2 linked regions of the Skermanella rosea genome follow. The protein of the gene in region 1 interacts with the protein of each later gene in a pairwise test. Links are inferred from orthologs where the notes say so. Each region holds a gene or a part of one and is shown on either strand. Other genes may lie near its edges.

The links. The genes of interacting proteins can lie anywhere in the genome.
Region 2: the proteins of murG (region 1) and JL101_RS15500 interact in binary tests that used the Escherichia coli proteins (3 or more experiments, as listed by UniProt). The link is inferred for Skermanella rosea from one-to-one orthologs.

What each region holds. Positions count from the first base shown.
Region 1 is NZ_CP086111.1:4,164,221-4,168,454, reverse strand. Bases 1-2,999 are described here. They hold murG (undecaprenyldiphospho-muramoylpentapeptide beta-N-acetylglucosaminyltransferase), read right to left. Parts: upstream 2,087-2,999; coding sequence 914-2,086; downstream 1-913. Other genes in these bases: ftsW (putative lipid II flippase FtsW), read right to left, coding at 2,083-2,999; murC (UDP-N-acetylmuramate--L-alanine ligase), read right to left, coding at 1-914. Outside these bases: more of ftsW, read right to left, coding at 3,000-3,207; murD (UDP-N-acetylmuramoyl-L-alanine--D-glutamate ligase), read right to left, coding at 3,204-4,234. UniProt on the Escherichia coli protein: Cell wall formation. Catalyzes the transfer of a GlcNAc subunit on undecaprenyl-pyrophosphoryl-MurNAc-pentapeptide (lipid intermediate I) to form undecaprenyl-pyrophosphoryl-MurNAc-(pentapeptide)GlcNAc (lipid intermediate II).
Region 2 is NZ_CP086111.1:3,338,735-3,342,190, forward strand. What follows is about bases 641-3,456. They hold JL101_RS15500 (TrmH family RNA methyltransferase), read left to right. Parts: upstream 641-1,503; coding sequence 1,504-2,409; downstream 2,410-3,456. Other genes in these bases: JL101_RS15490 (cell division protein FtsX), read left to right, coding at 641-874; JL101_RS15495 (YdcF family protein), read left to right, coding at 871-1,473; JL101_RS15505 (lysophospholipid acyltransferase family protein), read left to right, coding at 2,446-3,264. Also shown: more of JL101_RS15490, read left to right, coding at 1-640.

The sequences.
Region 1 (4,234 bases):
TCGATGCCCATCTCGTTGCCGACCGCGATGGCGGCCAGGCTGTTCTGCACGTTGTGCAGTCCGAACATCGGCAGGTGAATGTCCTCGATCACGCGCGGCTCCCCGGCGACGCGATCGCTGAGCGCCACGTCGAAGCGGGCGCCGTCGGTCCCGGTCACCACGTCCACCGCGCGCACGTCGGCCTGCGGGCTGAAGCCGTAGGTCACGATCCGGCGGTCGGCGACGCGCGGGATCATCGCCTGCACCTCGGGATGGTCGATGCACAGCGCCGCGAAGCCGTAGAACGGGATGTTCTGCACGAAGCTGTCGAAGGCGGAGCGCACGCCGTCGAAGGTGCCGTAATGGTCCAGGTGCTCCGGGTCGATATTGGTCACGACGGTGATCAGCGCCGGCAGCTTGGTGAAGGTGCCGTCGCTCTCGTCCGCCTCGACCACCATCCAGTCGCCGGCGCCCAGGCGGGTGTTGGTGCCGTAGGCGTTGATGATGCCGCCGTTGATCACGGTCGGGTCCAGCCCGGCGCCTTCCAGCAGGGTGCCGACCATGCTGGTGGTCGTGGTCTTGCCGTGCGTGCCGCCGATCGCGATCGACCATTTAAGCCGCATCAGCTCGCCCAGCATCTCGGCCCGGCGGACCACCGGGATCAGGGCGGTGCGGGCCGCGACGACCTCGGGATTGTCCTTCTTGACCGCGGAGGAGATCACCACGACCGAGGCGTCGGCCAGGTTCTCGCCGCGATGGCCGATCTCGACCGGGATCCCCAGGGCGCGCAGGCGCTTGACGTTGGCGCTGTCGGCGATGTCGGACCCGCGGACGGAATAGCCCAGGTTCCGCAGCACCTCGGCGATGCCGCTCATGCCGATCCCGCCGATACCGACGAAGTGGATCGTCCCGATGGACAGGGGCAGGGCTCTCATTATTCGGCGGCCTCGGTGGAGTAACGGTCCGCGCCGGCCTTCGGCCGGTCGCTTTGGGGTGATGCGGCGCCCTTGGCGGCGCCGGTGACGATGTCGGCCAGGAGCGAGGCCGCGTCGGCGGCACCGCGCGCGCGGGCCGCCTCGGCCGCCTTGGCCAGGGTGGCGGGCAGGTCGAGCAGGGCTTCCAGCCGATCGGCCAGCGCCTTCGGCGTGAAGGCCGGCTGGGGCATCAGCCAGGCGCCGCCGGCATCGGCGACGGCCTGCGCGTTGGCGGTCTGGTGGTCGTCCATGGCGAACGGGTAGGGCACCAGCACGGCCGGCCGGCCGGCCACGGCCAGCTCGGCGACGGTCGAGGCGCCCGAGCGGCAGATGGCCAGATGGCAGGCTGCCAGCCGGTCGGGCACGTCGCGGAAGAAGCTGGACAGCTCGGCATCGATCCCGGCCCTGGCGAATGCGGCCTTCGCCGCCTCCAGGTCCTCCGGCCGGCACTGCTGGGCGATGCGGATGCGCCCCCGCAGCATGCCGGGCAGCAGCGCCAGGGCTTCCGGCACGATCTCGCTGAAGATCCGAGCCCCCTGGCTGCCGCCGACCACCAGCAGCCGAAGCTCGCCGCCCGGCTCCAGCGCCGGATAGGGCAGGTCGCGCATCGCCGTGACGCCCGGGCGCACGGGGTTGCCGGTCACCACCAGCTTCGACCGGTCCGCCGGCTTGACCGCCGACACGGTGGCGAAGGAGGTGGCGATCCGGGCGGCGCCCGACGCCAGCATCCGGTTCGCCCGGCCGAGCACCGCGTTCTGTTCGTGAAGCACGGTCGGCACGCCCGCCCGCTGGGCCATCAGCACCGTCGGGACCGACGGGTATCCGCCGAAGCCCACCACGACGGACGGCCGCAGGGCCGCGATCAGGCGCCGCGCCTGGAGTGCCCCCAGGCACAGTTCGACGGCGCCGCGCAGCTTGCCCATCATGCCGCTGCCGAAGCTCGACGCGCGGATGCGGTGGACCTCGACCTCCGGCAGGGCATCGCCGAACGCCTTGCCGCGCCGGTCGGTGACCAGCACCACCCGGTGGCCGCGCGCCAGCAGCTCGCGGGCCAGCGCCTCCGCCGGGAACATGTGCCCGCCGGTGCCGCCCGCGGCCAGGACGACGGGGCCTTGGGTCTCGGTGGGCGTCATGTCCCGTCTCCTCCGCCGAAGCGCTTGCGGGTCAGCGCCAGCACCATGCCCATGCCGAAGCCCAGCGCCAGCAGGGACGACCCGCCGTAGCTGATGAAGGGCAGGGTCATGCCCTTGGTCGGCATCATGTGCAGGCTGGACGCCATGTTGATCCAGGCTTGGAGCCCGAACTGGGTCAGCAGCCCGGTGACCGCCAGGACGACGAACAGGTTGTCGTCGCGCATCACCCGCAGGAAGCCGCGGATCACGATGAAGGCGAACAGCGTGATCAGGACCAGGCACCAGAACAGGCCCAGCTCCTCGCCGGCGACCGCGAAGATGAAGTCGGCATGGGCGTCGGGCAGCATCATCTTGATGCTGCCCTGGCCGGGGCCGGTGCCGAAGGCGCCGCCGTTCTGGAACGCCTCCAGCGACCGGGTCACCTGGTAGTTGTCGCCCGCCGCCGGGTCGAGGAAGCGGTCGATGCGGCTCGACACGTGCGGGAACAGCATGTAGGCGCCGACCAGGCCGGTGATGCCGAGCACGCCCAGGATGGCGACCAGGACGATCGGCAGCCCCGCCAGGAAGAACTGGCAGAACCACACCACCGAGACGACGAAGGTCATGCCCAGGTCCGGCTGCATCATCAGCAACCCGACGATCATCAGGTACAGCATGATGGAGATGGTCGCCCCGGGGAACCGCTCGCTGGTCTTGCCGTGGGCGAACAGCCAGGCGGCGACCACGGCGAAGGCCGGCTTGACGAACTCCGACGGCTGGATCGACAGACCGGGGATATGGATCCAGCGGCGCGCACCCTTGATCTCGAAGCCGATGACCATGGTGAGCGCCAGCAGGATGGTGAAGAGGACGAAGGCGACCACGGCCGTCCGCCGGACCCCGCGCAGGCTCAGCAGCGACACGCCGACCATCACCATGCAGGCCGGCACCAGCATCAGGATATGGCGCTGGACGAAGTGGAAATTGTCCAGCCCGATGCGCTCGGCCACCGCGGGGCTGGCCGCCTGGACCAGCACGATGCCGAGTCCCATCAGGACCGCCACCACCGCCAGCGTCCAGCGATCCACCGTCCACCACCACTTGCCGAATATGGAATGGTCGGTCCGGGCGAAAGCGGTCATCCCGCGATTTCCTTCTTCACCAACGAATCGTTGACCAGGGCCGCGAAAACCTCGCCGCGGTGCTCGAAACTCCTGAACTGGTCCCACGAGGCGCAGGCCGGCGACAGCAGAACGGTGGCGCCGGGCAGGGCCTCCGCCCGCGCCGCCGCCGCCGCCGCCGGCGCGGCCGTTTCCAGGGTCCCGCACCGGGTATAGGCGACGCCCCGGGCGTCGAGCCACGCGGCGAATTGTTCCGCCGCCTGCCCGATCAGGAAGGCGCGGCGGATGCGCGGCATGAAGGGTTCAAGCCCGTCCAGGCCGCCTTCCTTGGGCTGGCCGCCGATGATCCAGTAGATCGGGTCGTAGCAGGCCAGGGCCTTGGCCGCCGCGTCGGCATTGGTCGCCTTGCTGTCGTTGACGAACCGGACGCCGTCCCGGTCGGCCACCAGCTGCTGGCGGTGTGCCAGCCCGGGGAAGCTGCGGAGTCCTTCGAGGATGGTGTCGAGCGGCACGCTGCAGGCCCGCGCCGCGGCGAAGGCCGCCGCCGCGTTCTGCCAGTTGTGCCGGCCGGGCAGGGCGGCGATCCCTGACAGGTCGATCACCGGCTCGGCGCCGCCGTCGAACAGCTTGCCGTCCAGGACATAGATCCCCTTGGTCGGCCGCTCCGCCGAGACGGGGACCACGGCGCACGGGACGGTATGCTCCATGTCGTCGAACACGGCCCGGCAATGCGCGTCGTCCACGCCGACGATGGCCGTGTGCGAGCGCTTCGGGTGCTGGAAGATGCGGCGCTTGGCGGCGACGTAGCCGTCCATGCCGCCGTGGCGGTCGAGATGGTCGGGCGTGACGTTCAGCAGGATCGCGACGTTGAACCCGACGGAGGGCACCAGCTCCAGCTGGTATGACGACATCTCCAGCACGTAGATGCCGTCCTCGCCCAGCGGTTCGAAGCTGAGGACCGGCGTGCCGAGATTGCCGCCGACCTGGATCCTCCGGCCGGCGAGCGCCAGGATGTGCCCGATCAGCGCCGTCGTGGTGGATTTGCCGT
Region 2 (3,456 bases), 830 kb from region 1 along the record:
CACCCACTACGATCTGCCGCTTCAACGCGACGTGACGGGACGGTTCCTGCCCTGGATCATCGCCCTGATGGTCTACTTGGCGATCCTCGCGATGGCCGGGTCCATGGTGCTGTCCGACATGGCGCAGCGCTGGGACCGCGGCCTTGCCGGAACCCTGACCGTTCAGGTGCCGCCGCTGCCCGAGGGAACGCCGACGCTGGACCAGCGCGTCCAATCCGCGCTGGGCGTGCTTCGCGCCACGCCGGGGATCGCCAGGGCCGATGCCCTGCCCCGCCAGGATCTCCAGGGACTGCTGGAGCCGTGGCTGGGCACCGGCGCGCTGAACGCCGACCTGCCCGTGCCGGCCATGATCGACGTGGCCCTGGCCGGCGGCAGGATCGACATGAACGGCCTTGCCCAGCGGCTCCGGGCGGCGGTGCCGGGATCCCAGCTGGACGACCACGCGGCGTGGCTGAAGGACCTGCTCGCGATCGCCCGGGCGGTCGAGGCGGTGGCCCTGGGGATACTCGCGCTGGTCGGCGGCGCCGCGGTCGCGACGGTGATCTTCGTCTCCCGCGCCGGCCTCGCGATCCACGGGCAGGTGGTCGAGCTGCTGCATGTCATGGGAGCGCCCGACCGCTATGTCGCCCGGCAGTTCCAGAGCCATGTGCTGGGGCTCGCGATCCGCGGCGGGGTCATCGGGACGGTGCTGGCGGCGGCGACCCTGATCGCCCTGAAGCGGGCCGGAGGGGAGTATGCGGCCGGCCTGATGCCCGACATGGCGCTGAACCAGCTTCAGTTGGTGTCCCTGGCCGCCGTCCCGGCGATCGCGGCCGTCCTGGCCGCGGTGACCGCCCGGATCACCGTCATGCGCGCCCTGGCGCGGATGCCGTGATCCTGGCGCAGCGCGTCGCGCGCGTGCTGCTGCCGCCGGCCGTGTTGCTGGGTCTGGCCCTTGTCTGCTGGCTCGGCGGGCTGGTCTGGTTCGCCCAGACCATCCCGCGGGAGGACGGCTGGGCGGACCGCGCGACCGACGCCATCGTCGTCCTGACCGGCGGCAGCGAGCGGATCAGCACAGGGGTCCAACTCCTCTCCCGCGGCCTGGGGCGGACCCTGTTCGTGTCCGGCGTCCACCAGGGCGTCGACCTGCGGGACATGCTGAAGGCATCCAAGCTGGAGCCGAGCACCCTGGAATGCTGCATCGTGCTGGGCTACGAAGCCGGCGATACCGTCGGCAACGCCGCGGAGACGGCGGCCTGGATGCGGAGCCGGCATTACGAATCGCTGCGCCTCGTGACGTCGAACTACCATATGCGGCGCAGCCTGCTGGAGTTCGGCATGGCGATGCCCCGGGTGGACGTGGTACCGCATCCCGTCGCTCCCGACGCGGTCAAGCTGGCGGACTGGTGGCGCTGGCCGGGAACGCTGGCGCTGATCGTCAACGAATACAACAAGTACCTGTTCGCCCTGGCGCGCTACACGCTGTCGTCCTGATGCCGAGTCCCGGCAGGAATGATCGGAACCATGCCCAAACCACCCCGCCCCCGTCCCCAGCCCGGCAAGGGCGTCCCCCGGTTCAAGGCGGCGGGCCGCCGCCCTCCCGGCAGGCCCGCTCCCGAGCTGACGGACCGCCCGGAACGGCCCGAACCGCCGCAGGAGAAGCTGCTTCGGATCACCGGCCTTCCGGCGGTTTCCGCGCTGTTCCAGCGCAACGGCCGGCTGGTCGAGCGCCTGTTCTTCGACGAGCGGAACGCCGGGGCGGTCGCCGCCTTCTGCCGCGACCTCGCGAAGGCGCGCAAACCCTACCGGCAAGTCGATACCGACGAGCTGGCGCGGGTCGCGGGAACCGTCCTGCACGGCGGCGTCGTGGCGGTGACCCGGCCCCGGCCCGTGCCTGCGTTCGATCCGGCCGAAGCCTCCCGCTGGGCCGCGGAGGGCAAGCCGCTGCTGCTGCTGGACGGCATCGGCAACCCGCACAACCTGGGCGCCATCGTGCGGACGGCGGCCTTCTTCGGGCTGGAACGGATCGTCATATCCGACCATCCCGCGCAGGCCGGCCCATCGGAAGCGAGCTATCGGGTCGCCGAGGGCGGCATGGAGCATGTCAGGCTCTACCGCGCGACCGGATTCGCGCGGGTGCTGAGGCAGCTGGCGTCCAGCTACCGGGTGCTGGGAACCGCGCTGGGACGCGGGGAGCCGCTGGACCAGCCCGCCGACCGCCGGCCCACGGCCATCGTGCTCGGCAACGAGGAGGACGGACTGGGGCGAGAAACCCTGGACGCCTGCGAGGGAGTCGTGACCCTGGCGGGATCGGGCCGGGTCCAGTCGCTCAACGTCGCGGCCACCGCGGCGATCCTGATCCACGAACTGACCAGGGCGCGACCCTCCGGCCGCCAAGCCGGACTGGCGTCCGGCGCCCGGGCGCGCTAGAAGGGACGCCACGCCGGGCGACCGGCGCATCCGACCGTGCGAGATACCTCCATCCAGAAGGCCTTGTCCAAGACGCCCATGACCGTCACCCGTTCGCTCCTGTTCAATATCGCGTTCTTCACCTGGACGACGGTGTGCTGCTTCGGCCTGCTGTGGATGCTGCTGCTTCCGCGCCGGCAGATGGTGCATGTGGTGGAGTGGTATCTGCGTACCGTCTATTTCCTGGAACGCGCGATCCTGGGGCTCGATTACGAGGTGCGCGGTCTGGAGAACGTCCCGCGGAACGGTTCCTACATTCTGGCGGCCAAGCACCAGTCCGCCTGGGAGACGATGAAGCTCCACCTGCTGATCGACGACCCGGCGATCATCCTGAAGCGCGAGCTGCTGTTCCTTCCGATCTGGGGCTGGTACGCCGCAAAGGCTCGGATGATCGCGGTCGACCGGAGTGCGCGCGGCAGGGCCATCGGGTCGATGATCGAGGGCGCTGCCCGGGTTAAGTCCGAAGGGCGGCCGATCGTCATTTTTCCCCAGGGAACCCGGACGGCCGTCGGACGTTACCTGCCCTACCGGGTCGGAGTCGCGGTGCTCTACAAGGAACTGGACCTGCCCATCGTGCCCATGGCGTTGAATTCCGGCGTCTATTGGGGCCGACGCAGTTTCCGGAAGCGGAGCGGCCGGGTCCTGGTGGAGTTCCTTCCGCCGATCGAGCCGGGACTGGGACGGGACGCGGCGCTGGCGGAACTGGAAACCAGGCTGGAGGCGGCGACCGATCGGCTGGTGGTGGAAGCGGGCGGCCCGCCTACGGAGAAGCCGGCCAAGCAGGTGCCCCAAGGAGCGCCGGCAGCAGTGCCCTGACTTTTTTCACCCTGTGGAAAACTCTGTGGATGTGCGCGTTGGCGTTGCACCGCGAAGAGGCTCGCTTGCAATACCGGCCGATTGTCCGGATTACGGCGAATATAAGAACATAACAGGAACAAGGCCGGCTTGACCAGGGCGGGCAAAGACACCAATTCTCCGGATAAGCCTCAAGAGATCCACGAAAATCCT